Regions from separate parts of the Actinoplanes sp. CA-252034 genome, predicted to be linked through region 4. Evidence: riboswitches for the same ligand, from Rfam matches in the RefSeq annotation. Region 4 holds a riboswitch; each other region holds the start of a gene.
What was found. Region 4 has a riboswitch for cyclic di-AMP ahead of ACQPZW_RS02040 (coiled-coil domain-containing protein). Riboswitches for the same ligand answer to the same signal wherever they lie in the genome.
Positions count from the first base shown of each region.

Region 1: another riboswitch for cyclic di-AMP. It lies ahead of ACQPZW_RS32075 (transglycosylase family protein); the one in region 4 lies ahead of ACQPZW_RS02040 (coiled-coil domain-containing protein).
Region 2: another riboswitch for cyclic di-AMP. It lies ahead of ACQPZW_RS15685 (NlpC/P60 family protein); the one in region 4 lies ahead of ACQPZW_RS02040 (coiled-coil domain-containing protein).
Region 3: another riboswitch for cyclic di-AMP. It lies ahead of ACQPZW_RS21030 (C40 family peptidase); the one in region 4 lies ahead of ACQPZW_RS02040 (coiled-coil domain-containing protein).

Region 1 is NZ_CP191846.1:7,039,404-7,046,319, forward strand. It holds gene ACQPZW_RS32070 (MFS transporter) at 1-893, shown strand, start outside; gene ACQPZW_RS32075 (transglycosylase family protein) at 1,020-1,583, opposite strand; cyclic di-AMP (ydaO/yuaA leader) riboswitch at 1,586-1,832, opposite strand; gene ACQPZW_RS32080 (lysostaphin resistance A-like protein) at 2,120-3,070, opposite strand; gene ACQPZW_RS32085 (GNAT family N-acetyltransferase) at 3,168-3,671, shown strand; gene ACQPZW_RS32090 (beta-galactosidase) at 3,672-6,389, opposite strand; gene ACQPZW_RS32095 (rhamnogalacturonan acetylesterase) at 6,465-6,916, opposite strand, start outside.
Region 2 is NZ_CP191846.1:3,489,519-3,496,434, reverse strand. It holds gene ACQPZW_RS15690 (DivIVA domain-containing protein) at 1-207, shown strand, start outside; gene ACQPZW_RS15685 (NlpC/P60 family protein) at 297-1,286, opposite strand; cyclic di-AMP (ydaO/yuaA leader) riboswitch at 1,303-1,449, opposite strand; gene ACQPZW_RS15680 (M56 family metallopeptidase) at 1,573-2,481, opposite strand; gene ACQPZW_RS15675 (BlaI/MecI/CopY family transcriptional regulator) at 2,478-2,831, opposite strand; gene ACQPZW_RS15670 (cytochrome ubiquinol oxidase subunit I) at 2,905-4,341, shown strand; partial or broken gene cydB (cytochrome d ubiquinol oxidase subunit II) at 4,338-5,180, shown strand; gene cydC (thiol reductant ABC exporter subunit CydC) at 5,311-6,916, shown strand, end outside.
Region 3 is NZ_CP191846.1:4,626,409-4,633,324, reverse strand. It holds gene ACQPZW_RS21035 (flagellar M-ring protein FliF C-terminal domain-containing protein) at 1-272, opposite strand, end outside; cyclic di-AMP (ydaO/yuaA leader) riboswitch at 748-926, shown strand; gene ACQPZW_RS21030 (C40 family peptidase) at 933-1,508, shown strand; gene ACQPZW_RS21025 (hypothetical protein) at 1,647-2,438, shown strand; gene ACQPZW_RS21020 (hypothetical protein) at 2,513-2,653, opposite strand; gene ACQPZW_RS21015 (phosphatidylglycerol lysyltransferase domain-containing protein) at 2,688-3,230, shown strand; gene ACQPZW_RS21010 (SGNH/GDSL hydrolase family protein) at 3,227-3,916, shown strand; gene ACQPZW_RS21005 (NfeD family protein) at 4,049-4,504, shown strand; gene ACQPZW_RS21000 (SPFH domain-containing protein) at 4,541-5,617, shown strand; gene ACQPZW_RS20995 (GtrA family protein) at 5,719-6,276, shown strand; gene ACQPZW_RS20990 (uridine kinase family protein) at 6,284-6,847, opposite strand.
Region 4 is NZ_CP191846.1:431,864-438,779, forward strand. It holds gene ACQPZW_RS02015 (ABC transporter ATP-binding protein) at 1-320, shown strand, start outside; gene ACQPZW_RS02020 (ATP-binding protein) at 403-876, shown strand; gene ACQPZW_RS02025 (beta-phosphoglucomutase family hydrolase) at 955-1,689, shown strand; gene ACQPZW_RS02030 (glycoside hydrolase family 65 protein) at 1,713-4,076, shown strand; gene ACQPZW_RS02035 (coiled-coil domain-containing protein) at 4,133-5,164, opposite strand; cyclic di-AMP (ydaO/yuaA leader) riboswitch at 5,170-5,301, opposite strand; cyclic di-AMP (ydaO/yuaA leader) riboswitch at 5,509-5,726, shown strand; gene ACQPZW_RS02040 (coiled-coil domain-containing protein) at 5,787-6,758, shown strand; gene ACQPZW_RS02045 (ABC transporter ATP-binding protein) at 6,783-6,916, opposite strand, start outside.

The DNA of each region.
Region 1 (6,916 bases), 4.2 Mb from region 4:
TCCCGATCGGCGTGGCCACGATCCTGGTCGCGGTACGGGTGCTCCCCCGCGACCGCGGTCTGGGGCTGTCCGCGGGCGCCGACGTGCTCGGTGCCGCCCTGGTCACGTCCGGGCTGATGCTCGGCATCTACACCGTCGTCGAGGGCGGGCGGCACTGGTGGACCGGCGTGGTGTCGCTGACACTGCTGGCCGGGTTCGTGGCCCGGCAGGCGACCGCCGCCGACCCGCTGATGCCGCTGCGGATCCTCCGGTCCCGCAACGTCACCGGGGCCAACCTGGCGCAGATGCTGGCACTGTCCGGCATGTTCGCCTTCCAGATCCTGGTCGCGCTGTACATGCAGAGGGTGCTCGGCTACACCGCGCTGGAGACGGGGCTCGCGATGCTTCCGGCGGCGGTCGGGATCGGGGCCGTGTCGCTGTTCGTGTCGGCACGGGTCAATGCCCGGTTCGGCGCCCGCACGGTGCTGATCGCCGGGCTCGTGCTGCTGATCGCGGCGATGGGGCTGCTGACCCGGATCCCGGTACGGGCCGACTACGTCACCGACCTGCTGCCGGTGATGCTGCTGATCTCCGGCGGCGGGCTGGTCCTGCCGGCGCTGGCCACCCTCGGCATGTCCGGGGCACGGGACAGCGACGCCGGACTCGCGTCGGGACTGTTCAACACCACCCAGCAGGTCGGCATGGCGATCGGCGTCGCGGTGCTGTCGACCCTGGCGGCGTCGCGCACCGGCGGGCTGCTCGCGGCCGGGAGCACGCCGGCGGAGGCGCTGACCGGCGGCTACCGGCTGGCCTTCGCCACCTCGGCGGGACTGCTGGCCACCGGCCTGCTGGTCGCCGTGGCCGTTCTGCGGCAGCCGCGGGCCACCGCTGCGCTGCAGCCGGTCCGGCCCTGACGCCACGTCCGACTCGAGGCGGCGGACCGCGCCGGGGTGGTGCCGCGCAGTCCAACGACTGCGTGACGCCACCCCAGCACGGTCCCGACGCGCAGTGTCCCGACGCGCACGGTCCCGACGCGACGGTCAGAGGCGGATGCGCTGCCCCGGGAAGATCAGGGCGGGGCCGCGGAGCTTGTCCTTGTTGAGCGCGTAGAGCGTACGCCAACCGCCCTTGACCTTGTATTTCCGCGCGATCGCGGCGAGCGTGTCACCGGAACGGATCACGTAGGTCTTGCCGGTCGCCTTGACCGACGTCTTCTTGGCCTTCTTCTTCGAGGTCGCCGTCGTCGCCTTGTAGACGCCGGACTTCTTACCGCAGGTCGGCCACGGGCTCAGGCCACGCTTGGCGTAGAGCTTGTTGGCGATGGCGATCTGCTCGGCCTTGGTGGCCTTGTCGGCGGTCGCGGCATACTTGCCACCGCCGTTCGACTTCCACGTGCTGCGGCTGAACTGCAGGCCGCCGTGATACCCGTTGCCGGTGTTGATGTGCCACCTGCCGCCGGACTCGCACTTGGCGACGACATCCCAGTTGACCTGGCGCGCGGCCTGAGCCGGAGTGGCCGGGCCGAGCAGGACGCCGGCTCCGGTGACTCCGGCGGTTGCCAGAACCAGGGCAAGGCGAACTCGTCTACTACCGATCCGAGACATGGAGATCCTCCACGCCTGCGAGGTGAGCTGTCGGATTCGGGCACGGATCGTTCTCGACCTGCCTGGAGTCTCACCTCTCAGGCGATCAGGGCGACGGCGTCCGCCGTCGTGAACGATCCTCGCTGGCCCGGCCGCGTGCACACGGCTTCACCCCTAGGCGCGCATCCCGCGCGCCGTGAAGATTGGGTCCCCCGCTCCTGCCCTCCTATCGAGTCTGTGGACGGGGGCAGGACTCGGCGGTCCGTCCACAGTGCCCGCAACGCGGGACTGCCCGACGGTAACCACGTCGATGGGCTCGGAGCCAACCCGATCGCCCTTCAGAGTGACGTTCTTCTCAGTATTTGCCCACTTTGATCTTCATTGTGGACGGGAATTTCCGACACTGGGCTTATACCTGTTTCATCCTGTTTTTTCGTGGCTCAACGGGACGGGCTGTCGGCTTTCATCGGGTCACCCGGCGGGCCACAAAGCTTCCCATTACCCGCTTTTCGGGCCGGTCATCGATGCTCGGGAGGTTTGCCGGGCCGTGAAGCGGGTCAGCGGACGCCGGCCACCAGGGAGTAGACGCCTGCCGGGTAGCCGGTGACGGGGGTGGCGGTGGCCAGGCCGCGCCGCCGGGCCAGCCAGATGATCACTGCGGCGAAGCCGAGAAGGAGCGGGACGTCCACGGCGAAGCCCTGCCACGGCATGTCGGCCGCGGTCTCGTCGATCGTGAGCTGGCCGAACGCGGCCGCCACCAGGGTGCCGAGCAGGTTGTTCATGACATGCAGGGCCACCGCGGCCTCCAGCCCACCGGTGCGCACCGTCACCCAGCCGGCGACCACGCCGAACAGCATCAGGTCGGCGAAGCCCCACGGCGTTCCCCACCCGTGCAGCGCGGCGAAGACCACGGCCTGCACCACGATCGGCAGCCACGGTCCGCGCAGGTACGCGCCGAGGCCCTGGAGCAGCCAGCCACGGCACACGTACTCCTCGGCGGCGGCCTGGAACGGCACCACGGCCAGCAGCACCACCGACGACACCAGGAACGGCCCCCACCCGGCCAACGGGTCGCCGAGTCCGGCGTCCTCCCCGGTGGCCTCGGCGAGCGCCGTGACCGCCGTCAGGAACACGACGATCGTCACCGCGGCGACGCCCAGGCAGACCGCGAGCCACCGCCACCGGATCCGGCCGGTCACCGACGACAGCGTCCCGGCCGGGCGCTGCTGGATCCAGCGGGCCGCGATCAGCACGAATGGCAGGATCACGGCGATCGACAGGAAACCCACCGCCAGGTCGGGCAGCGCGCCGAACGAGGCCATGCCGTCCGGCCCGTCCGGGCGCCCGGAGACCTCGGCCGCGATCACGTAGGTCCCGTAGCCGCCGATCATCGTGACGAACCCGGCCACGACGACGAACAGGGTGCCCACCGGGAAACGCCACCAACGGTGCGCGGCGGTACGAGCGGCGCGGTGGTAGGGGCTACCGGGCGGCGGAGGCGTCATCATGCCCACGAGTCTTCCCGCCGGGGCGGGCCGGCGGATCTGGCCGCGGCCGGATTCTCACCCCTAACCTGAGATATAGAGGTCCGGCAGAATACCGATCATGGAACCACCCGAGATGATCAACGCCGGCGAGCTGGTCCTCAAACGCTGGGAACCCGAATGGTCCGCCGAGGTGGCCGCGGCCGTCCAGGAGTCGCTGCCCGAGCTGGCGCCGTTCCTGCCGTTCGCCACCCCGCACTACGGTGTCGCCGAGGCCCGCGCCTACGCCGAGCGGTCAGCGGCCGATTGGGCGGCCGGGACCGAGTTCAACTACGCGATCTTCACGACCGTCGGTGACCTGATCGGGTCGATCGGGCTGATGACCAGGCCGGGGCCGGGCGCGCTGGAGATCGGCTACTGGATACGGACCCCGTGGGCGGGCCGGGGGCGGATGACCGCCGCGGTGACGGTCCTGTCCCGGGTGGGGCTGTCGCTGCCGGGCATCGAGCGCCTGGTCATCCGGCACCACCCGGCCAACCTCGCGTCCGCCGCGGTGGCGGCCAAGGCCGGTTTCGTCGAGATCGGCCGCGACGGCGACTCCGTGATCCGGGAGCGCCGCGCCTGATCACCGTGGGCCGGTGCCCCCGTCCAGGACCACGACACCCCGGGCGGGGAGCGTCGGCGGGGCGCCGGGCAGATCCGGCAGGGCGATCGTCTCGGCGGTGCGGTTGATCAGGAAACGGAACGGGCCGCGGACCGCGAGCTCCACCTTTCCGCGCAGGGCGGGCGGCAGCTCGCTGACGACTCCGGCCGGCGCCAGCAGCTCGTCGAGGATCGGCACCAGGCCTTGCGGCCTCAATCGGGTCGAGACGTACGCCGCGGAGCCGGCACCCACCTCCCGGCGTGTGACGGCCGCCCCGCCGCCGGCGTAGGTGACCAGCACCTTGGTCGCCGGGTCGGTCACCTCCACGCGCTCGGACCAGAGCGTGCCGGCCGTGCCGTCGGACAGCGGCGCCGACTCCCCGTCCAGCAGGGGCGCGAACTCCTCGACCCGGATGCCGAGCAGGTCACGCAGCGCACCCGGGTAACCGCCGAGCCACGCGTGGTCGAACTCGTCGACGATGCCGGAGAAGTACGTCGTCACCAGGTGACCGCCGCCGGTCACGTAGTCCTCGAGGCGCTGCCTCAGGGCGGCCGGGACGAGGTGCAGGATCGGCGCCACGACCAGCCGGTATCCGGTCAGGTCGGCGGCGACCGGCACCACGTCGGCGCGGATGCCCAGGTCGAGCAGGGCCGTATACCAGTCGAGCGCCTCGTCACGGTAGCGGAGCCGGTCGGTCGGGTGCGCGTCCTGTTCGGCGGCCCACCACGACTCGTAATCAATCACCACGGCCACCGCGGACGGCGTACGCCGCACGGTTGCGACGCCGGACAGTGACCGCAACCGCGCGCCGAGATCGGTGACCGCCGCGAAGATCGCGCTGCTCTCGCCGGCGTGCGGCAGCATCGCCGAGTGATACTTCTCGGCGCCCGCCCGGGACTGCCGCCATTGGAAGAAGCAGACGCCGTCGGCGCCGTGGGCGACGTGCGTGAGCGAGTCGCGGGCCAGCTCGCCGGGGAGTTTCGGCACGTTGACCGGCTGCCAGTTGACCGCACCGGTGGAGTGCTCCATCAGGAACCAGGGCCGGCCGGCGATCAGGTTGCCGGACAGGTTGGCCGAGAACGACAGCTCGTCGCGCGACTGCGGGCCGGGCCGGGTGTAGTGGTCGTTGGCGATGAAGTCGACCTCGGCCGCCCAGTCCGGATAGTTCATCTCGTTGATCGGCCCGGCGACCATGAAGTTGGTGGTCACCGGCACGTCCGGGGTGATCTCCCGCAGGATGCGCCGCTCGGCCAGGTAGTGCTCCTTGAGGGCGTCCGACGAGAACCGCCTGAAGTCGAGCTGCTGCGTCGGGTTGACCGGCCCGTTCGCGTGGCGCGGCGGCAGGATCTGCTCCCACTCGCCGTAGCGCTGCGACCAGAAGTCGGTGCCCCAGGCCTCGTTCAGCGCGTCCAGGGTGGTGTATCGCCGCCGCAGCCAGACCCGGAACGCGCGCGCCGCGTCGTCGGAGTAGTCATGGACGTTGTGGCAGCCCAGCTCGTTGCTGACATGCCAGGCGGCCAGCGCGGGATGGCCGGCGTAGCGCTTCGCGATCGTACGGACCAGGCGCAGCGCGTGCTCGCGGAAGACCGGTGAGGTGGGTCGCCAGTGCTGGCGGGCGCCCGGCCACACGGTGCGGCCGTCCCGGTCGACCGGCAGGATCTCCGGGTGCTTCGTGGTCAGCCACGGCGGCGGCGAGGCGGTCGGAGTGGCCAGATCGACCAGGATGCCGCCCGCGTGCAGCAGGTCGATGACCTCGTCGAGCCAGCCGAAGTCGTAGCGCCGCTCGGCCGGTTCGAGCCGGGCCCACGCGAAGATGCCCAGCGACACGATCGTGACCCCGGCCTCGCGCATGGCCCGCACGTCGTCGGCCCACACCTCGCGCGGCCACTGCTCCGGGTTGTAGTCGGCGCCGAACTCGATGCGCGGCTCGCCGTCGCGTTTCAGCCAGCGCGGCGCGTCCCGGGGCGCGCGCAACGCGGCCGCGAAGAAGCCGAGCGACGCGTCGACCGAGTCGGGGACGTCGAGCGGCCGGTTGAGGTGGCCGTGCGTGGTGCCGGGAGCCACGAACGACTCGGCCGGCACCCCGACCTCACGCAGCTGCCGTTGCAGCAGCTCGCCGGAGGGACGCAGGTCGTCGATCTCGGAGAGCAGGATGTGGGCCGGCGGCAGGCCGTCGAGCCGGGCCGCGCCGGGCAGGGCGTCGGCCGGGAGGTCGCTGATCCGGCCCACGTAGTTGCGGACCATGTCCTCGATGTTCTCCAGCGTGCGCCCGTGCCCGAGCGTCGGCGTCGGGAAGTGCGCGAACGGATAGGCCAGCAGGAGCAGGTCCGGCCGGTCGTCCGTGGTGCGCAGCGCGGCCGCGACGGCGAGGGCCGCTCCCGCGCTCGCACCGCCGAGAGCCCGGCGTGCCGGCAGGTCGTCGCGAGCGGCCACCCAGGACCAGACGGCGTGCACGTCGTCGATCGGGACCGGGTAGCGGACCCCGTCGACGGCCAGGCGATAGCCGACCGAGAAGACGACCGCGTTCGCCCGGCGCGACAGCTCGGCGCCGACCATGTCGGACTCGGGAGTGTCCAGGCCGCCGTGGCGGAACCCTCCACCATGGGCCCAGACGAGCACCGCCTCCGCCGGGCCGTCCGGCTCGTAGACCCGCACCGGAATCGGGCCGTGCGGCCCCGTCACCTCGAGATCCGCGCTCATTCACCCATCCTTGTGAAACGTATTAGCCCAGGCAAGCGCTTTCCGCAGGTTTCCGGTGCGGTTCTCCCCCACGCCTCAGCCTCCGTACCACTCGCGGAGCCGGGTCAGCACGAGCCCGCCGATCCGGTCGGCGCCGTACTCCGAGAAGTGGGTGTTGTCGCGCTTCTCGTCGTACAGGAAGATCGGCTTCGAGGCCTCCGGACCGAGCCCTTCGACCAGCGCGGCGCTGTCCGCGGTCAGGTCGATGTAGGGCACACCGGAGGCGCCCGCGACCGCCGCCATCTCCGCGGGCAGGTCCACGCCGAGCCCGTTGACGTGCCTCGCGACCGGCGTGAGCCGGCCGTCCGCGTCGAAGAGACGGCGCACCGGCGGGCTGACCAGCACCGGCCGAGCGTCCAGGGCCCTCAGCTCGGTGACCATCCGGGTCAGGTTGGCGCGATAGTCCTCGGCGGTCGTGGCCTTGTCGTTGTGCCCGAACTGCAGCAGCACCACGTCACCACGGCCGACCCGCGGGAGCATCGTGGCCC
Region 2 (6,916 bases), 3.1 Mb from region 4:
GTCCGGACGGCCGACTCGATCGAGGCCGACGCGCGCCGGCAGCATGCCGAGGCTCTCGACGAGGTGGCCCGTGACCGGGCCGCGATGGTCGCCGAGATCGAGCGGCTCGACGAACTGGCCCAGGACTACCGGTCCGCGCTGGGCGAGCACGTCGTCCGTCAGCTGCAGGACCTGGAGGGTGGCACGCCCGCCCTGCCACCGGCCTGATCAGCGCCGGAGGAGGGGCGGTCACGTCGACCGTACGAAGTGAGAAAGGGCCGCCGTCGAGGAGACGGCGACCCTTCCGCGGGGGTTCGCTAAGCCGGGCGGCGATAGCCGGCGATGGGACCTCGGTCGATGGTCGCCATTCGCACGTGGTCGCCGGTGCTCGGCGCGTGGACCACCTTGCCGCCACCGATGTAGATGGAGACATGGTGCACGTCGGAGTAATAGAAGACCAGGTCACCCGGCTTCAGATCGCTCCGGCTCACCGCCTTGGTGGAGCCCCACTGATCCTTCGTGTAGTGCTCGAGATGCACGCCGACCGACGCCCACGCCGCCTGCGTCAGACCCGAGCAGTCGTAGCTGTTCGGGCCGTCCGAGCCGAAGACGTAGGGCTTGCCGATCAGGTCACACGCCCGCTGAGCGGCACGGCCGCCCTTGTCGTTCGTGTAGTCGACCGGGCACGGGCCGGTGCGCAGCTCACCGTCGTCGGCGTTCGCCTTGCCGTAGGCCGTGATCCGGAGCTTCTGGAGCTTCGTGATCTCCTTCTCGATGGCGACCTTCTTCGTCCCGAGATCGGTGTCGCGGACCGCGATCTCCGCCTCGAGCTGGTCGACCTTGGCCTTGTCGGCGGCGTACTTGTCGCGGAGTCTGGCGACCTCCACGATCGACGCCTTCCGGTTGACGGCGAGCTGGTCGAGAAGCGTGAGCTTGTCCACCATGCCCGTCGGCGAACCGGTCAGGACCATCGCGTTCACCAGGCTCGGTGAGCCCTGCATGTACGCGTCGACGGCGAGACCCCGCACCTCCACCATCGCGGCGTCCACCTGCTTCTGCAGCGGGGCCAGCGTCTTCGCCAGCTCCGTCTGCTGCTTACGCAGCTTGACCAGCTTGGTGTGGGTGCCGTTGTAGTCCTCGATGACCGGCTCGAGCTGGTTCCACTCCTCGTCGATCTGTTTCTCGATCTGCGCGGGGGTGGGCTCGGCATGAGCGACGGTCGGACCCGTGACCAGGATTCCGGTCGCGGCCACCGCGCACAGCAGGGTGCGCATGAGGCCGGCGCGACGCGCGCCAATCCGTTTCACGCTGGTGCGTTGTCCTTTCTTCCCGTTCAGCCGCCGACCGGGTTAGCTGACGGGTTCGGGCGGGAAGTCTGCCCGGCCGCGTCGCCGCGGCTTCACCCCAGGTGCTCGGTTCCCCGGCTCGCCCCCGGCTGTTCGGCCGGACACGATTAGGCGGTGGTCCGTCAGATCGGCCGGGTGGCCGATGGGGGGCTGGCTGGACCGGGGACCACCGTACTCGGATCAAGACGGCAAATGAAGGTCGCACAGCCAGCCGAACTGTACGCACCGTCACCGATACGCACAGTGTCTAAAACGGCCAGCTGCGCAGAGCCCGCGCCAACCAGGGGACGACCACGATCACGGTGGGTAGCACCAGAAGGCCGGCGGCGGCGGTCACCCCGACCGCGGTGAGGACCGCGGAGCTCCGTTCGGGACCGTCCAGACGGGTCAGGCGGCGGCGCCGGGATTCACCCTCCGGGTCGGCGGTCACCTCCTCCGCGAGAGGGACGGCGTCGATCAGCCGGGCGAGCGCGGCACGCAGAGGGGCCGAGCCGGTCCGGCGGCGGGCGGCGTCGTCGGCCACCATCTCCAGCAGCAGATGTACGGCGTCCAGCGGCGCCTTCGACCGGAGCGGGCCCGGCACCGCCCGGTAGAACGCGGTGAACGACTCCATCACCAGCTCGTGCCTGTGCCGCAGGTGGGCACGCTCGTGGGCGAGCACCGCGTCGACCTGCTCGCGGTCGAGCGTCCGCAGCACACCGTCACTGAGCACGACCCGTGGCTCGCGACCGGGCACGCAGTAGGCCAACGGCAGCGGCCCGTCGAGCACTCGGACCTCGTCGCCACCCAGGTCCTCGTGGCGCTCGACCCGGTCGAGCAGGTCGACGAGCATCCGGTGCCGGGCGCGGCGGGCCCGGGCCCGGGAGCTCACCCGGATCAGCGACACGATCAGCCGGATCACGATGGTCGCGGCCACGGCCAGGGAGAAGAGCAGCGCGGCGACGGTCTCGGGATGGCGGGCCCCGGCGGCCCGGGCGACCTCCTCGGGCGCGGCGAGGACCACACCGAGCGCGCAGAGTACGGCGGTGAGCGTCTGTGACTGCCAGAGCAGGACACCCGCGACCGGGGCGCGGTCGGTCCACCGGGCGCTCGCCAGCAGCCGCGGCGCCAGCAGGGAGAGCGTCAGCCCGAGGGCGCCGAGCAGGAGGGCGGTCACCGCTCGATGTTACGGGCCTTCTCGATCGCCGCCCTCAGTGCTTCGGGCGGCAGCTGCCCGACGAAGTAGGCCAGCGCGGCGTCCATGTCGGGGGTGGCGCTGAGCGCGTCGAGCATCACCCCGGCGGTCATCTCCTCGCGGGTCTGCGCCGGCGCGTACTTGTACGCGCGGTCGGCGCGCTGCTGGGTGACGAGGCCCTTCTTGGCGAGCCGATCGAGAACGGTCATAACCGTCGTATACGCCAGATCGCGCTCCGCGCTCAGCCGCTCGTGCATCTGCCGGACGGTGAGCGGCTCGCCCGCGTCCCACAACTTCGTCATGACCTCGCGCTCGAGGTCGTTCCTCGCCATGTGACCCACTCTACTTCACCGTGTCGTACTACGCGTCGTAGTATCTACTACGAATCGTCGTAGAGGGGCTCCCATGGACGTGCTCGACCTGACCCGGCTGCAGTTCGCGGTCGTGACGATCTACCACTACCTCTTCGTGCCGGTGTCGATCTCGCTCGCCTCGGCTGCCGCCGGATTCCAGATCGCCTGGATCCGGACGTCGAAGGAGAAGTACCTGCACCTCACGAAGTTCACCGGCAAGCTGCTGATCGTCACGTTCGCGGTCGGCGTCGTCACCGGGCTGGTCCAGGAGTTCCAGTTCGGGCTCGGGTGGAGCGCGTTCGCCCGGTTCTACGGCGACGTGTTCGGGCCGACGCTCGCCATCGAGGGGATGCTCGCGTTCTTCCTCGAGGCCACGTTCCTGGCGCTGTGGTATTTCGGGTGGGACCGGCTGCCCCGCATGCTGCACACCGCCACGATCGTCGTGGTCGCGGTGGGGACGCTGCTGTCGGCGTACATCATCCTGGCCGCCAACTCGTTCATGCAGAACCCGGTCGCCTACGCACTCGACCCGGTCACCGGACGGGCGCACCTGACGAGCTTCACCGAGCTGCTGACCAACGAGGTGGTGCTGGCCGCCTTCCCGCACACGATGGGTGGGGCGGCGATGGCCGGTGGCGGGCTCCTGATGGCGATCGGGATCTGGCGGGTCTCCTCCCACGCCGCGTTCCGGACGCTGTCGCGGGCCGGGGCCTGGATGCTGCTGATCGGCGGGGCGGTGACCGCGATCAGCGGCGACCACCTCGGCAAGGTGATGACGGCCGTGCAGCCGATGAAGATGGCGGCCGCCGAGGCGCTCTACGAGACGACCACGTCGGCGCCGTTCTCGGTCTTCGCGATCGGCGAGCTGGGACACGACCGGCCGTTCTTCAGCATCGAGATCCCGGGACTGCTGTCCTTCCTCGGCACCGGGTCGTTCGACGGGACCGTGCAGGGCATCGACGATCTGCAGGCTCTCTACACCGCCCAGTACGGACCGGGCAGCTACGTGCCGATGATCCCGGTCGCGTTCTGGACGTTCCGGTTCATGATCGGGGCCGGCGTGCTCGGGATGGCGCTGGGGGCGTACCACCTCTGGTCCTCCTGGGTTTTCCGGGGCAGGACCCGCCGCGTGCCGTTCCTGCCGGAGTCTCTGCAGCCCGGGCGGGGAACGCCCGGCTGGCTGCGCCGCTTCGTGCTGCTCGCGCCGCTGCTGCCGGCCGCCGCCAACACGTTCGGCTGGGTGTTCACCGAGACCGCCCGGCAGCCGTGGCTGGCATTCGGCATCTCCAAGGTCGCCGACGGCATCTCCCCCGGCCTCACCGCCGTCGAGGTGATCGCGTCCCTGGCCGGGTTCACGCTGGTCTACGGCCTGCTCGCGGTCGCCTGGTGCCGCCTGGTCGTGCATCTGTCCCGCAAGCCGCTCGTCGTCGAGGCGCCCCCGCGGACGCTCCGGAACCGGCCCCCGCCTACTAGGAGCGCACTTTCATGATCACGTTCTGGTTCGCGGTGCTCGTCCTCGCCTGGGTCCTCTACTTCGTCCTCGAAGGCTTCGACTTCGGCGTCGGGATCCTCACGTTCCTCGGCCGCGACGAGCACGAACGCGGCGCCGCCCTGCGCACCATCGGCCCGTTCTGGGACGGCAACGAGGTGTGGCTGGTCGCCGCCGTCGGCGTCACGTTCGCCGCCTTCCCCGACTGGTACGCCGCCCTGATGTCCGCCCTCTACCTGCCGATGGTCGCGATCCTGCTGCTCCTCGCCGTCCGCGGGGTGGCCCTGGAGTTCCGCGGCAAACACGACTCGCCGTCCTGGCGGCGCCGGGCCGACCTGCTCCTGGCCGCCTCGTCCGGCGGCATCGTGCTGCTCTGGGGCGCGGTCCTCGGCATCCTCGTCGACGGCCTCGCCCTCGGCGCCGACGGCGAGGTCACCGGGGCCGGGCTCGGCCGCAGCCTGAGCCCGCTGCTCACCCCCGCCGCCGGTCTCGGCGCGCTGGCCGCACTCCTCGCCGCGATCCTGCTCGGCGCCACGTTCCTCGCGCTGCGCACCACCGGGCCGGTCCGGCGGCGGGCCCGCGACGTCGCCCGCCACACCGGAACGGCCGGGGCGGTCACGCTTCTCCTCATCGGCATCGGTACGGGCAACCGCCTCCCCCTGGCCGCCGCGGCAGTCGTGTTCGCTGCCGGGCTGCTCGCACGGCGTACCCGCGAAGGACTGTCGTTCGCCGCCGTCGCGGCCGCGGTCGCCGCCACGGTCGTCGCCGTCTTCACCGCCCACGGTGACGTGGTCCTGCGCAGCACCCTCGATCCGGCATGGTCGCTGACCAGGGAAGGCGCCGCCGCCGGACCCGAGGCGCTGCGCCTGATCACCGTCGCGGGAGTGCTCATCCTGCCGGGGTGCTCATCTATCAGGCCTGGTCGTACTGGGTCTTCCGCCGTCGCGTGGCCAGCGAACGGGTCGCCTCGTGACCGCCGGCCCACCGCCGCGCCCGGCAGTCTCCGCGCCGCCCGTCAACCCGTCGGCGCACCCGTCGGCCGTACCCGCGGCGGTCGGCGGCACGGCGGTCGGCGGTCCGGCGGGAGTGGCTGGCCGGCGGGCTTCGCGGGGGCCGGTCGATCCGCGGCTGCTGCGGCACGCCCGCGCCAGCCGGAGCGGGATCATCCTGCTCGCGGTGATCGGAGTCGGTCAGGCGCTGGCCACGATCGCCATCGCGGTGGCGCTCTGCGGCATCGTCACCGCGCTCACCACCGGCTCGGCGGGCGTGCTGGCGGGGACCCCGGCGCAGGCCCTGGACGACCTGCTCCCCGCAACCACCGGATGGGCGATCGTGCTCCTGGCGATCGCGTTCACCGTGCGCGGCGCGCTCGCCTGGGCCGAACAGGTGGTCGCCCAGCGAACCGCCGCGCGCGTCACCGACGAGCTACGGCGGTCCCTCCTGGACCGGGTGGTGCGCCGCGGCCCCGCGTGGGTGGCCGCGCACGGCTCCGGGCGGCTGACCGCGGTCCTCGGCACCGGCCTGGACGCGTTGCGCCCGTGGTTCTCCGGATATCTGCCGGCGCTCCTCCTCGGCGTCGTGCTCCCCCCACTGGTCGTCGTCATCATGGCGGTCGTCGACCCGGCCTCCGCGGTCGTCGCCCTGCTCACGATCCCGCTCCTCCCGCTGCTCGGCGCACTGATCGGCTGGGCGACGAAGGCCCGCGCCGAACAGCGCTGGGCGGCGGACTCGCGGTTGGCGGGCCACTTCCTCGACGTCGTGCGAGGCCTTCCCACCCTCAAGATGTACGGCCGAGCCGACCGCCAGATCGACGTGATAGCCGACCTGACCGACCGGCATCGCGCGGCCACCATGCGGGTGCTGCGGGTCGCGTTCCTGTCGTCGACCGCGCTCGACCTGGTCGGCACCCTGGCGGTCGGCCTGATCGCCGTCCAGACCGGCCTCCGGGTGGCGGCCGGCTCGATGGAGCTCGGCCCCGCCCTGCTGGTCATCCTCCTCGCCCCCGAGGCCTACCGCCCGCTCCGCGAGATGGCCGCCCGCTACCACGCCTCCACCGACGCGGAAGCCGTGATAGCCGACGTCGACGAGATCCTGTCCGCCGACTCCCCCACCGTCGGCCCGTTCCCGTCACACGTCGCTGAACGGCCCTCGGTCCTGCCACCGGGCACGCCCGGTCCGGACGGGCCGGTCACCGCGCAGCTCCCAGTCCCGCCGTCGGGTTCACGCGGTCCGGATGGGCCGGTCGCCGCGCGGTCCCCGGTCCTGCCGGCGGGTTCACCCGGTCCGGATGGGCCGGTCGCCGCCGGCTCCGGCGTGCACGGACTCCGCCGGGTGGAGCCGTTGCGGGAGAGCAGCCGTCCACCGGCCGCCTTCGGTGACTCGCCCCGGCGGATCACGGCTGTGCTGCCCGTTTTCGGACGCGCCGCCTCCGGCCGGTGGGGTGTGCGGGTGTCCGGACTCCGAGCCCGGTACCCGGGAGCATCGGACGACGCGCTGGATCTGCCGGAGCTGACCGTCCGGGCCGGCGAGATCGTGGCGCTGCGGGGCGTATCGGGAGCCGGTAAGACCACGGCGC
Region 3 (6,916 bases), 4.2 Mb from region 4:
TCGAGCTCGACGTTGGTGGCGACCGTCGACCGGCCGGGGCCGAGCACGGTGTCCAGCATGCGTTGCAGGGCGCTGTCCAGCCGGTCCTGGAAGGCGGTGGTGGCGGCATCGGCTGTGAGTCCCGCCCGGATGTCGGCGGCGGCCGCCGAGACGGTGTGACCGCTCACGGCCGCGGCCGCGGGCGTGGCGCCGGCACTCACGCCGCCGGCGAGGGTCAGCGCCACCAGCGCGGCGACCGGCCCGGCTGCGTGCCCGCTGCGGGGACGGGTCATCAACGTGTCTCCTCACGGTTGCCGTCCGGCGTCGGCGCGGCTCCATCGCCGGCCGGTGCGGTCGATCGGGTCTGCCTCATCGTTCGGCGGGACGGCGGGGTGAGACATCCGCAGGTTGCGGGTCGGTTGCCCTACGGGGCGGTGCCGCCCGACTGGTCGGCCATTCCGGCGCGGCGGATCGGGCGACCACTGTCGAGACTACGCAGAGCGACCGGCCACATTTCGCCGTGTTCCCCTTCACAGATCCACACCACCACCGTGTGATCACACATGAGCGGGGCGTTTCGACAAACCTCGCAACGGGCGTCCAAAACGGACACGATCCCGGGCGTACGTCACGGTGCGTGATCGAGGAGGCGGGCCGGTACCGCCGCGGGCCGGGCTATCAAGGAGAGGCGGCGGGCACCTGCCCGCCGGTCGTGTCGACCTGGACCACGCCGAGCCCTGCCCCGGTCCGACGGCACGAGCCCGCATGACGAGTCATGAGGCGATCGGGGGCAGGGACGGGGGAACCATTCATCGGTCCTCGACCGGCACGCCGTTCGCGGCGGTCCGGGACGTGAGGGCCTCGGGGTGAAGCCGCCAGCGTGCGGCCGGGCAATCCTTCGCGCCCGAACCCGACAGCTAACCTCGCAGGCGTGCCGGAGGGATTCCTTCACCGTGCGCGTAAGTACCCTGAGCCGGCCCACCCGTACCGTGGGAACCGGCACTCTCGCCCTGTCCGTGGGTCTCGGTCTGCTCACCGGCGGGCTCGGCACTCCACAGTCGGTCTCCGCCGCCCCGCAGGTGGCGACCGTCGCCGCCGTCCAGACGTTGCCGCAGACCACCCTGGCGGTGAGCCTGTCCACCGTCACCACCACCTCGGCAGCCGCCAAGTCGAAGCTTGCCGGCAACCGGGTCGTGAGCGAGGCGGCCCGGCACAAGGGCAAGAAGTACAAGTTCGGCGCCGCCGGGCCCAAGCGGTTCGACTGCTCCGGTTTCACGATGTACGTCTACAAGAAGGCAGCCGGCAAGAAGCTGCCGCACAAGGCCAATCTGCAGCAGCGGTACGGCAAGGCGGTGGCGAAGTCGAAGGCCCGCGTGGGTGACCTGATCATCATCCGCAAGGGCACGCGCGGCACGCACGCCGGCATCTACGCCGGCGGCGGCAAGATGTGGTCGGCGCCGCGGACCGGGAAGACCGTCTCCAAGCAGAAGATCTGGAGCAAGAGCTACGTCGTCCGGCGTCTGGTCTGAGCCACCGGCACCCCGTTGCACATGGCCGCGGCGTCCGCACCCGTCTTCGTGGGGTGCGGGCGCCGCGGTGATCACGGCGGCACCGAGCGGGAGAACGCCACCGCGGCCGGGACGGGAGCGGCTGACTAGAGTGTGGCGGTGACGCTGCTGTTGAAGCTCGTTCTCGCTCCGCTGCTGGTGGTGGGGTCGTCGCTGGCGGGCCGCCGGTGGGGCGATCGGGTGACGGGTGTGCTGGTGGCGTTCCCGATCGTGGCCGGTCCGATCCTGCTGATCATCTCGGTGGAGCACGGTGTGGCGTTCGGCGCCCGGGCGGCCGCGGCTTCACTGCTGGGCCTGGTGTCGCTGGCGGTCTTCGCGGTCGTCTTCGCCTACGCCGGCCGCCGATGGCGGTGGCCGGGCGCATTGGCAGTGGCCTGGCTGGCGACCGGGCTCGCCGACATCGTGCTCGCCGGCCAGAGTCTGGCGGCGGGTTGGGCACTGCTGCTGGTGATGGCGACGATCTGGGCCGGACGGCGGCTGGTCGCGGTCATCGATGAGGGCCCGTCCAGCGCCGGTACGGTGCGGTCACCGTGGTGGGATCTACCGGGGCGCGCGGTGGCGACGGCTGCGCTCGTGCTGTTCGTGACGGGAATCGCGGCCACGGCGGGGCCGGTGGTGACGGGCATCCTGGCACCCTTCCCGATCGCGACGAGTGTGGTGGCCGGATTCGTGCACGCCCAGCAGGGCGCGCCGGCGGTGATCCGGACGATGGCGGGGGTGCTGCACGGGCTGGCCGGGTTCGCGGTGTTCTGTTTCCTGATCTCGGTGTTGCTCGTTCCGGCCGGTGTCGGCCTCGCGTTCGTGGTGGCGGTCGCCGGGGTGCTGGTGTCCCAGGCTGCTCTGGTGCTCGCCCGCGGGAGACGTCCTGCCGTCGGTGGGCCGGCACGGTGACCTGGCAGAGGCAGGATCGTCCACCGGCCCCGCCGCTACCCGCCGGGCCGTGACACGAGCCGGCCAGGGTCCGCTCAGTGCCGGGCGGGCCGGCGCACCACGGACATCCAGGCGGTGTCGCCGGAGGCCAGGGGCACGCTGACGCGGTGGTCGTCGACCTCGTAGGCGTCGGCGATGCTGTTGGCGGTGCTGGTGGCCGTACGCCAGGAATTCAAAGCTCTTCCCGGGCCGCGCAGCCGATGGCGCGCGGTGACCGCGCTCACCGGATTCGCCGGCGCCGGCTTTCTTCTCGGCCTGTTCGAGATCGCCGTCCGGGCCGACCATCTGATCGGCACGCCCGGTGTCCGGGCCTGGGTCGCACACGCCGCGCTCGGCCTGATCGGCATCACCGGGCCGGTGCGGTTCGCCCGGCCGTGGGCCGCCGACACGGTCAGCTACACCACCGGCACGTTCGGGCTGCTGGCGGTGCTGGCCGCGGTGGTGCTGCTCGTGCGGCCGGGTGAGCCGCGGCCGGCACGCAGCTCGGTCTTCGCCCGCGCCGAGCAGCTGGGCGCCGGGCCGGTGCTGCGCCTGTGGCACCGCTTGTTGCGGCTGTTCTCGCGGGTGTGGCAGATCGAGTCGCTGTACCGGGCGAACGCCAAGCTCCTTCCCCTGTGGCAACCTCGGTATCTGTGCTTCCCCACCGCCCGGGATCTGCCGCGCATCGCCGTCGCGGCGCTGACCGCGGAGGCGTTCCTGCCCGCCCGCCGCGCGACCGACCCGACCGCCGCGCTCGCTCTCACCACGTCTTGATCCTGCGGCGGGTCGCGGTGGCGACCCTGCTGTTGCTGGGCGCGTGCACCGCACCGGAGCCGGCCCCGGGGCCGCGGGAGCCGGTGGTGGTCACCCTGGGCGACTCCGTCCCGGCCGGCACCGGATGCGAATGTGTGCCGTTCCCCGATCGGTACGCGGGACTGCTGTCACCGGGCGCCGCATCGGTCAATCTGGCCGAGCCCGGCTTCACCGCGGCTGACGTGCGGGAACAGGTCGGCACGACCGACGTCCGCGACGAGATCAGGTCGGCGACCCTGGTGGTCGTGATGGCCGGCGCCAACGACATGGCCGAGGCGTTCGACGCCGGTGAGGACTATCCGGAGACGGCACGGGCCGTGCGGAGCACCGTGTCGTCGATCGTCGACACGGTGCACGGTGAACACGACGGCCCGGTCGACGTCCTGGTACTGGGCTACTGGAACGTGGTCCGCGACGGCGCGGTGGGGCTGGACACGTACGGCGCGGAGGGGCTCGAGGAGGCGAAGCGGGCCACCCGGTACTGCAACGACGCGCTCCGGGAGGCCGCCGAACGCAGTGGGGCGACCTATCTCGACACGTCGGCGGCGTTCGCGAGCGACCCCACCGGCTTCCTCGGCCCGGACGGCGACCATCCGAACGCGGCCGGCCACGAGGCGATCGCCGCCCTGCTGTACGACCACCGATGACCCCCTTTTTGCACGGGTCACCCGACTTCGTAGGTGTCGCCCAACGGATCGATGACAATCTCGTGACGGTTTCGGAATTCGGTCGGCGGAGGATCGGTGGCAGATTGCCTGTGGCCGTGTCACTATCGATTCATGGATGTTCTGCTGTGGATTATCGCCGCCGTTGCGCTGGCCACGGCGGAAATCTTCACGACGACCCTTTTCCTTCTGATGTTCTCCGCCGGGGCGCTGGCCGCCGCGGCGGCGGCCGGGCTGGGCGCGCCCGTGCCCGTGCAGGGCGGCGTCTTCGTGGTGATCTCGGCACTGACGCTGGTGGCCGTCCGCCCGGCGTTGCGTCGTCACCTGGGCGGCGATGACGTGGTCCGCATGGGCACGGCGACGATGCGGGGCGCCTCCGCCGTCGTGGTCGAACAGGTCGACGCCGAGCACGGCATGGTGCGGGTGGACGGCGAGTTGTGGCAGGCGCGTGCCGTCGACGGTGGCGATGTCCACGCTCTCGACGAGCGGGTCCGAATCGTCGACGTCAGTGACGGCACCGTTCTGGTGTGGCGTGACGATCTGCCCGGTGTCGACGGCCCGCGTATTTGATTTTCGTTCTATCGGACAACGAGGTGGTTCGCGCATATGGACGCTGTCCTCGGCATCATTCTTGCCGCTTTCTTTCTTTTGACCGTCGTCACTCTCCTGAAATCCGTGCGAATAGTTCCCCAGCAGCGCTCGGATGTGATCGAGCGGCTCGGTAAGTACAAGCGGACCCTGTCGCCCGGTCTCAACCTGCTGGTGCCGTTCGTCGATGCGGTCCGGACCAAGGTCGACATGCGTGAGCAGGTCGTCTCGTTCCCGCCGCAGCCGGTGATCACGTCGGACAACCTGGTCGTCTCGATCGACACGGTGCTCTACTTCAAGGTCGTCGACCCGGTGCGGGCCACCTACGAGATCTCGCACTTCCTGCAGGCGATCGAGCAGCTCACCGTGACCACGCTGCGCAACGTGATCGGTTCCCTCGACCTGGAGCGTGCGCTGACCAGCCGTGACCAGATCAACAAGCATCTGTCGAGCGTGCTCGACGAGACCACCGGCCGCTGGGGCATCAAGGTCACCCGGGTGGAGATCAAGGCGATCGAGCCGCCGCCGAGCATCCGCGACTCGATGGAGAAGCAGATGCGCGCCGAGCGGGAGCGCCGGGCCACGATCCTGAACGCCGAGGGTCACAAGCAGGCGCAGATCCTGACCGCCGAGGGTGAGAAGCAGGCGGCCGTGTTGCGTGCCGACGGTGACCGGCAGGCCCGGATCCTGCAGGCCGAGGGCCAGGCCAAGGCGATCCGTACCGTCTTCGACGCCATCCATCAGGCCAACCCGTCCCAGAAGGTGCTCGCCTATCAGTACCTTCAATCGCTGCCGCAGATCGCCAACGGCACCGCCAACAAGGTGTGGATCCTGCCGACCGAGTTGACCAAGGCCCTCGAGGGTCTCGGCGGCGCGCTCGGTGGCCTGGCGAACATGGTCGGCGACGAGCCCCGGCACGGCGGCCTCGACCCGGTGGCCGTCGAACGCGAGGCGACGGAGGCGGCCGAAGCAGCGGCCGCCGAGGCCGAGAGGGTCACCGCCGAGGTCCGCGCCGCGGAAGCCGAGGTGTCCGGGGCCGCCGACGGTCAGCAGGGTGCGCTGCCGGCGCCGCAACCTGCGCGCCTCGTCAACTGAGAAGGAACAACGGTCTCTCGTGGCCGATGAGACAGGGCGGGGTCGTCCTCGCCCTGTCTGCGGGAGCGCGGCGGTGGCGCGGCCGGGCTAGGCTCGGCGGGATGCGGCTTCCGAAGATCCTGCGCAGACATCACGAAGCGGTGAAGTTCCTGCTGGTCGGTGGGGTCTGTTTCCTCGTGACGACCGTCATCAACTACGCGCTGAAGCTGACCGTCCTCACCGACAAGCCGGTGACCGCGCTGGCTCTGGCCACCATCGTCGCCACGATCCTGTCCTATGTGCTGAACCGGGAGTGGTCGTTCCGCACCCGGGGCGGCCGGGAACGGCATCACGAGGCCGCGCTGTTCTTCTCGGTCAGCGCGGTCGGCGTGGTCCTCAACTCGTTGCCGCTCTACGTCTCCCGTTACGTCCTGCTGCTGCGCGAGCCCGATGTGAGCCGCCCGGTGCAGGAGATCGCCGACTTCGTCAGCGGCATCATCATCGGCACGCTGATCGCCATGTGCTTCCGGCTCTGGGCCTTCAAGCGGTTCGTCTTCCCGCACTCGGACGCGCGCCCGCGGCGTCGTCGCAGCCGGGCGAGGACCGGGCCGCGCCGCGCCGTCGTGCAGCACGAGCAGCCGGCCCGCAACCGGGAGTCGTCGCCGCACGAGCAGTCCTGACCGGCCGTCAACGGTGATGGGACGTGTCGAGGACGAGGTCGGCGCGGTCCCGGGTGCCGTCGGAGGCGAAGAACTCCTCCTCCTCGGCCATCCATCTCTGCCAGAGCTGCTCGGCGCCGGGGAGGGCGCCGTCGCGGGCGAGGCCACGCGCCAGCCGTAACGGTGCCGGCGCATCGACCCAGATCGCGTAGACGAGTCGGTCGATCGTCTCGCGGCGGGTGCAGGTGACGCCCTCGAGGACCACGGTGGAGGCCCAGGGCTGGATCCTCCACTCGCCGAGCGTGCCGCCGTACCAGTCCGTCCAGTCTCTGGCCTGGTAGCGGGCGTCCTCGCCGCGCAGCAGCGGGGTGAGCACCTGGGCGTCGAAGCGTGGCCACCATCCGGCGAAGTCGTCCCAGGAGACGAAGTCGTCGATCTCGATGATCGGCGCCGTCAGCACTCGGGACAGTCCGCGGGCGAGGTGGCTCTTCCCCGAGCCGCTCGGGCCGTCGATGCCGACGATGCGTATGCCGTTGACCGGCTCACGGGCGGCGATGGCGGCGGCGGCCCGGTCCACGACGTCGATGACCATCGGCGCAGCCTATCCGTCGGGCGCGTCCCTTCCGGATCGGCAGGGCGTGGGCGCCTGATCGCAACCCCG
Region 4 (6,916 bases):
TCGGCGCCACCGCCATCGTGGTGGACGAGATCGGCGCGGCAGTCACCGACACCCGGGGTCAGAGTGGTGGCGCCTTCAAACGGATCGGCGGGGCGCTCCAGCGGCTGACGCGCCCGGGCGCCGCGGAAGTGGCCCCTGAGGGCCCCGGTGGAGTCGCGACCGACCCCGGCCGGCACCACCGCAAGCCGGCTGAGCTGGCCGTCCGCCTCGCGCCGTATCCGCAGGTCTCGCACGGTCACCCGCTCGCCGTCTCGGTCCGGATGGACGCCGTCCACTTCTTCGACCAGCGCGGCGACCGCATCGATGTGGGCTGGCGCTGATCGTTCCTTCGGCGCCACTTCCGGGCGGGTTCCTCGGATGCCTCCCGCCACCGGTCGGCCACAGCGCGTAGGCTGCACCACGGTGGAGGACAGGATCGGCCAGAGCGTGCGTTCGGCTCTCGACGGGGAGCCGAGGGTCGATGCCGCCCCGCCGCGGGAGTGGCCGGTGCTGCTGGACCGCGCCTTCGGCCCGGACGACATCGCGGTTCTGCGGCACGAGGCGATCCGGCTGCTCGCGGCGGCGGGTCTGGCCGGCGACCGGCAGGACGCTTTCGTGCTGGCCGTCAACGAGGTGCTCACCAATGTCGTGCTGCACGCCGGTGGCAACGGCCGGGTGGTCCTGAAGATCGAGGACGGTTCGGTGTGGTGCGTGGTGACCGATTCCGGTCCGGGGATCCCGGGTCCCTATCTGGACGGCCTGCACGCTGCGGAGGCGTTGGAGGTCGGCGGGCGCGGATTGTGGCTGGCGCATCACCTCTGTGACGAGGTCACCACGGCGACCGGGCCGATCGGGACGTCGATCGGACTGCGGATCATCTTGGATTCCGCAGCTTGAACCACTTGTAAACCATCGTGGAAATGTGAAGCTGCCCTTCGCCTCTCGCCCGGGATCGGGTCCGGCTACATTGGGCGCGTGCTCGGACTTCCTTCACAGGTGACCGCTTGCCTATTCGATCTTGACGGTGTGCTCACGCAAACCGCGCTGGTGCACAACGCTGCGTGGAAACAGACGTTCGACGTGTTCCTGAAATCGTGGGCCGATCGACATGAGCTACCTTTCGTGCCGTTCGATTCCGCAGCCGACTACCACAAATATGTCGACGGCCGTCAGCGTGCGGACGGGGTCCGTACGTTCCTGGCCTCGCGGGGCATCACGCTGCCCGAGGGTGACCCCGACGACGCCCCCGATCGGGAGACCGTCAACGGCGTCGGCAATCGCAAGAACCTGCTCGTGCTACAGAAGATCAAAGAAGGCGCCGTTCAGGTCTACCCCGGATCGGTGGAGTATCTGAAGGCCGCCAAGGCCGCCGGTCTACGCCGCGCGGTCGTGTCGGCGAGCGCCAACTGCAAGGACGTCCTGGAGGCGGCCGGGATCGCCGACCTCCTGGAGGCCCGCGTGGACGGGGTCGTCGCGCGTGAGCTGGGTCTGCCCGGCAAGCCCGCGCCGGACACCTTCCTCAAAGGCGCCGAGCTGCTCGGCGTCGACCCGGCGAACTGTGCGGTCTACGAGGACGCGCAGGCGGGCGTGGCTGCCGGACGGGCCGGCGGTTTCGGCATCGTGATCGGTGTGGACCGGGTGGACCAGGCTGAGGCGCTGCGGGAACATGGCGCCGACGTCGTGGTGAAAGATCTAAAAGACCTCCTCTGAAATCGGTTACGAGAGGCACGACCGTGATCCGTGAACGGGCTTACCCCGTCGACCCTTGGCACATCCGGGAGACCCGGCTCGATCTGGACCTGCTGGCCCAGTCCGAGTCGGTGTTCGCGCTCTCCAACGGCCACATCGGGATACGCGGAAACCTGGACGAGGGCGAGCCGCACGGCCTGCCGGGCAGCTACCTGAACTCGTTCTACGAGTTGCGGCCGCTGCCGCACGCCGAGGCGGGATACGGCTTCCCCGAGTCCGGCCAGACCATGGTCAACGTCACGAACGCCAAGCTGATGCGCCTGCTCGTCGACGACGAGCCGTTCGACGTGCGCTATGGCGAGCTGCGCTCCCACGAGCGCTGCCTCGACCTGCGGGCCGGCACGCTGGAACGGGTCGTCGAGTGGGTGTCGCCGGCCGGCCAGGGCATCCGGGTGCGGACCGTGCGGCTGGTGTCGTTCACCCAGCGCGCCGTGGTGGCCTTCCTCTACGAGGTGGAGCCGCTGGACGCGTCCACCCGGCTGATCCTCCAGTCCGAGCTGGTGGCCAATGAGCAGTTGCCGCCGATGAGCAAGGACCCGCGGGTCGCGGCGGTGCTGGACCGCCCGCTACAGGCCGAGGAGATGCTGGAGCAGCCCACCGGCGGCATCCTCGTGCACCGCACCAAGGCCAGTGACCTGCGGATGGCCGCGGCCATGGAGCACCTGGTGGAGACGCCGGGCCGGCACGCCATCACCACCGAGGGCCACCCGGACTGGCTGCGCACCACGGTCGCCTGCCGGCTGGAGCCGGGGCAGAAGCTGCGGGTGGTCAAGCTGGCGGCGTACGGCTGGTCCAGCATGCGCTCGCTGCCCGGTCTGCGTGACCAGGTCGGTGCGGCCCTCGCCAGCGCCCGCCTGGACGGCTGGGAGGGCCTGGTCCAGCAGCAGAAGGACTACCTCGACGCGTTCTGGGACCATTCGGACGTCAAGGTCGAGGGCGACTCGGAGGTGCAGCAGGCGGTCCGTTTCGGGCTGTTCCACACGCTGCAGGCCGGCGCGCGGGCCGAGCAGCGCCCGATCGGTTCCAAGGGCCTCACCGGGCCGGGGTACGACGGCCACACCTTCTGGGACGCTGAAACGTTCGTACTGCCCGCTCTGACCTACACCCAGCCCTCCGCGGCGGCCGACGTGCTGCGCTGGCGGCACTCGACCCTGGACCTGGCCCGGGAGCGGGCACAGACGCTCGGCCTGCAGGGCGCCGCGTTCCCGTGGCGGACCATCCGCGGGCAGGAGTGCTCCGGGTACTGGCCGGCCGGCACCGCGGGCTTCCACATCGCCGCCGACATCGCCGACGCCGTCCGCCGTTACGTGCAGGCCACCGGCGACTACGACTTCGAGCGTGAGGTCGGCCTGGAGCTGCTGGTGGAGACGGCACGGCTGTGGCGGTCGCTGGGCCACCACGACCGGCACGGCCGGTTCCACATCGACGGCGTGACCGGGCCCGACGAGTACACCGCCGTGGTCAACGACAACATCTACACCAACCTGATGGCCCAGCAGAACCTGATGACCGCGGTCGAGGCCTGCAAGCGCCACCCGGACCTGGCCCGGCGGTTCGGGGTCGACGACGAGGAGACGGCCTCCTGGCGGGACGCGGCGGCGGCCGTGCACATCCCGTACGACAAGGAGCTCGGTGTCCATCAGCAGTGCGAGGGCTTCACCCGGCTCCAGGAGTGGGACTTCGAGAACACCCCGCCGGAGGGGTACCCGCTACTGCTCAACTACCCGTACTTCGACCTGTACCGCAAGCAGGTGATCAAGCAGGCCGACCTGGTCATGGCGATGTACATCCGGGGCGACGCGTTCACGCCGGAGGAGAAGGCACGCAACTTCGCCTACTACGACGCCCGGACCGTACGGGACTCGTCGCTCTCCGCCTGTGTCCAGGCCGTGATGGCGGCCGAGACCGGGCACCTGGAGCTCGCGCACGACTACCTGGGCGAGGCCGCCCTGATGGACCTGCACGACCTGCACCAGAACGCCCGGGACGGGGTGCACGTGGCATCTCTGGCGGGCACGTGGATGTCGCTGGTCGCCGGGCTCGGTGGTATGCGGGACTTCAACGGTCAGCTGTCGTTCGCCCCGCGCCTGCCCAGCCGGATCAACCACCTGGAGTTCTCGCTGCTCTGGCGTGGTCTGCGACTGCGGGTGAGCGTGACCTCGGACGACGTCACCTACTCGCTGCGCAACGGCGGCGGCCAGGCCCGGCTCACGCTGCTGCACCACGGCAAGGAGTTGGAGGTCACCCAGGTCCGTCCGGTGACGATGCCGATCCCGGCGGCGGTTCCGGCCGGTCCGGCGCCGGCCCAGCCGCACGGCCGGGCACCGGTGCGGCGCTCGCTGCACTGACCTACGGAGAACGGCCCCCGTCCGCGAGGACGGGGGCCGTTTCGTTGCGCCGGGGCTCAGAGCATCGATACGTGCACGTGGTCGGTGTGGTCACTGACCCCGTGGTAGTTGCTCCAGCCGTTCGCCGGGAACCAGATCTTCTTGTTCCAGATGACGTAGTAGATGCCCAGCGCGTCGGCGTTACGCACCAGGAACGCCATCAGGTTGTTGCCGTACCTGAACTCCTTGTCGGTGTCGAACGTCGAGAACCCCGACTTCTGCAGCGACCAGTCGCAGGCGCGGCCCTTGGGGTGCTCGAACGGCCCACCGTCGCGGTGGCATCCGACGAAGTTGCTGAAGCCGGCCTTCTTGGTTTCCTTGTACATGTGCAGCGTGCGCTTGGTGACGCAGCCGTTCGTGGTCGGGTCCTTCTCGGTGCAGCCCTCGGCCGAGAAGCCACCGCTGGAGTTGCGGGGCGCCGGAGCGGCCTCGGGCGAGTCGGCGACCACCAAACCGTTGGTGACACCCTTGCCGCCGACCAGGGCCAGCGCGTCGGTCGCGGCGTCCTTCTGCTTCTTCATCGCGGCGGCGTCCTGCTGCTGCTGCTTCACCTCGGCGTCGAGCCGGGCCTTGCTCTCGGTGATGGTCCGGAGCGCCTCGTTGAGTTCGCGCAGCTTGGCGTCGTGCAGCCGGTTGATCTCCTCGAGGGAGACGGCCTTCTCCAGGAAGTCGCCCGAGGAGTTCGCGTTCAGCAGGTAGCCGATCGAGCTCAGGTTGCCCGTCATGTACTGCTCTTTGGCGATCTTGTCGACCTCGGGGATCAGCACGTCCCGCCGGCCCTCGGCCTGCTTGATCTGGTTGGCGAGCTGAGCCTGGGCCTTCATCGACTTCTCGACCGCCGCCTTGGCGGACACGTAACGACGGTTGGTGTTCTCGATCACATCCGAGAGAATCGCGTTCTTGTCGTTTCCGTCCTGCTCCTGCTCTTGAGCAGTGGACGAGGGGCCGCCGGGCTCGGCCGAGGCCGGAGACGAGGGTGCCGCGAGCATCACGACAGCCACCAGCGGCGCCAGGGCAAGTATCAGCCACCGGCGGGGACTTGCGGTCATCAACATTCCTTCCGTGTCACCGCCGACCGAGTTAGCTGACGGGTTCGGGACGGAAGCAATCCCTACCGCAAACTGCGGATACACCCCAGTGACCTGGTTCCCCGGCTCGCCTTTCGACGATTGGGCGGTGGCCTGCCGGCAACTCGGGGGCGGTGCCGTCCTGGCAGGACCGGCGGCCAGTTTACCCGAGATATCGCCGTGGATCAGACCCTGGGAACGGTCAAAAGTGTCACCTCGCAACGACCTTCCGTAATTGCAGTCACGGCCTGTGTCGACGCAATTGCGGGGCGTGCGATAACTGTCGATCTGTCGATCGAGTGGGTATGGTCGGTGCGGTTCCCGCACGGGAGCCGCCGCCTAATCGCCGTCAATGGCGAGCCGGGGAACCACTGTGCAACCTATTCGCGATGGTGGAGAGCATCGTCGTGGACCTGCCGAAAGCGAAGCTCCAGGTCGGTCGTGAATAGGTCGCATCCCTGGGGTGAATCCGCCACCCAGCGGTAGGGATCTCCTTCGTCCCGAACCCGTCAGCTAACCCGGTCGGCGGCCGACGGAAGGAAATGCCTGTGCAGCAGAACACTGCGCGGCGAATAGCGGCGTTGCTGGCGCTGCTCATCGCCGCGTGCGGACTGGCCGTCGCCCCGACGCCGGCCACCGCGGCCCCCGGCTGCTCGCCGCTCCCGGCGACTCCGGTGACGACGGCGAGGGTGGCTCCGCGTCACTGATCGACAAACTCGAGAAGGCCTCCAAGGGGTTCGTGGAGGCCAAGGCCAAGCTCAAGACGTCCAAGGAGCAGCAGGCCAAGCTGACCGCCGACCTCAAGCGGATGGACGCCGACCTGGGACCCCAGCAGGACCGGCTCGACCTGCTCGCCACCCAGGCGTACACCGCGGGCCGTGGCGGGCCGATGGCGGCGCTGCTCACCTCCGACTCGGCCGAGGGCTTCCTGGGCCGGGCCGAGACGCTGGCGATCGTGGCCGCCGACCAGAACCGGGCGATCCAGGACCTGAAGACCACCCGGGATACTCAGCAGAAGGCCAAGGACGCCCTCGACATCGCCATCAAGGACCAGCAGAAGCAGGTCACCGTCATGGCGAAGCAGAAGCAGCAGGCCGAGGCCGCTCTGAAAGCCGCGAACCAGGGCAACGACGCCGGATCGTCGTCCGACGGCGGCGACAGCGCCGACGCGGCGCCGGGCCCGAGCGGCAGCGGTTGCAACCAGACCGACCCGACCGGGACGGGCGGCTGCGTCACCTCGACGCTGCTGCACGCCTACAAGGAGGCCCGCGCCGACGGGTTCACCCGGTTCACCAAGTGCTGGCGCACGCAGAACAGCGGCGAGCACCCCAAGGGCCGGGCCTGTGACTTCTCCGCCGAGAAGGGCACCTTCGGCGGCGACGCCACCGGGGGCGACAAGACGTACGGCGACAACCTGGCGAACTACTTCATCAACAACGCCGACGATCTGAACGTGCTCTACGTGATCTGGTACCGCCGGATCTGGCTACCGAGCAGTGGCTGGAAGTCGTACAGCGGGGCGGGTGGCGACCCGTCCAGCGACCACACCAACCACGTGCATCTGTCGGTCAACTAGCGCGGCACACGAGGGGTACGGGGCCTACCTGCGGGAGAAGGCCTCGTACTCCTTCATCACCTCGGAGGTCGAGCCGTCCGCCCGGATCTCGCCGGCCTCCAGCCAGATGCAGCGCTCGCAGGTGTCCCGGATCGACTGCTCGCTGTGGCTGACCAGGA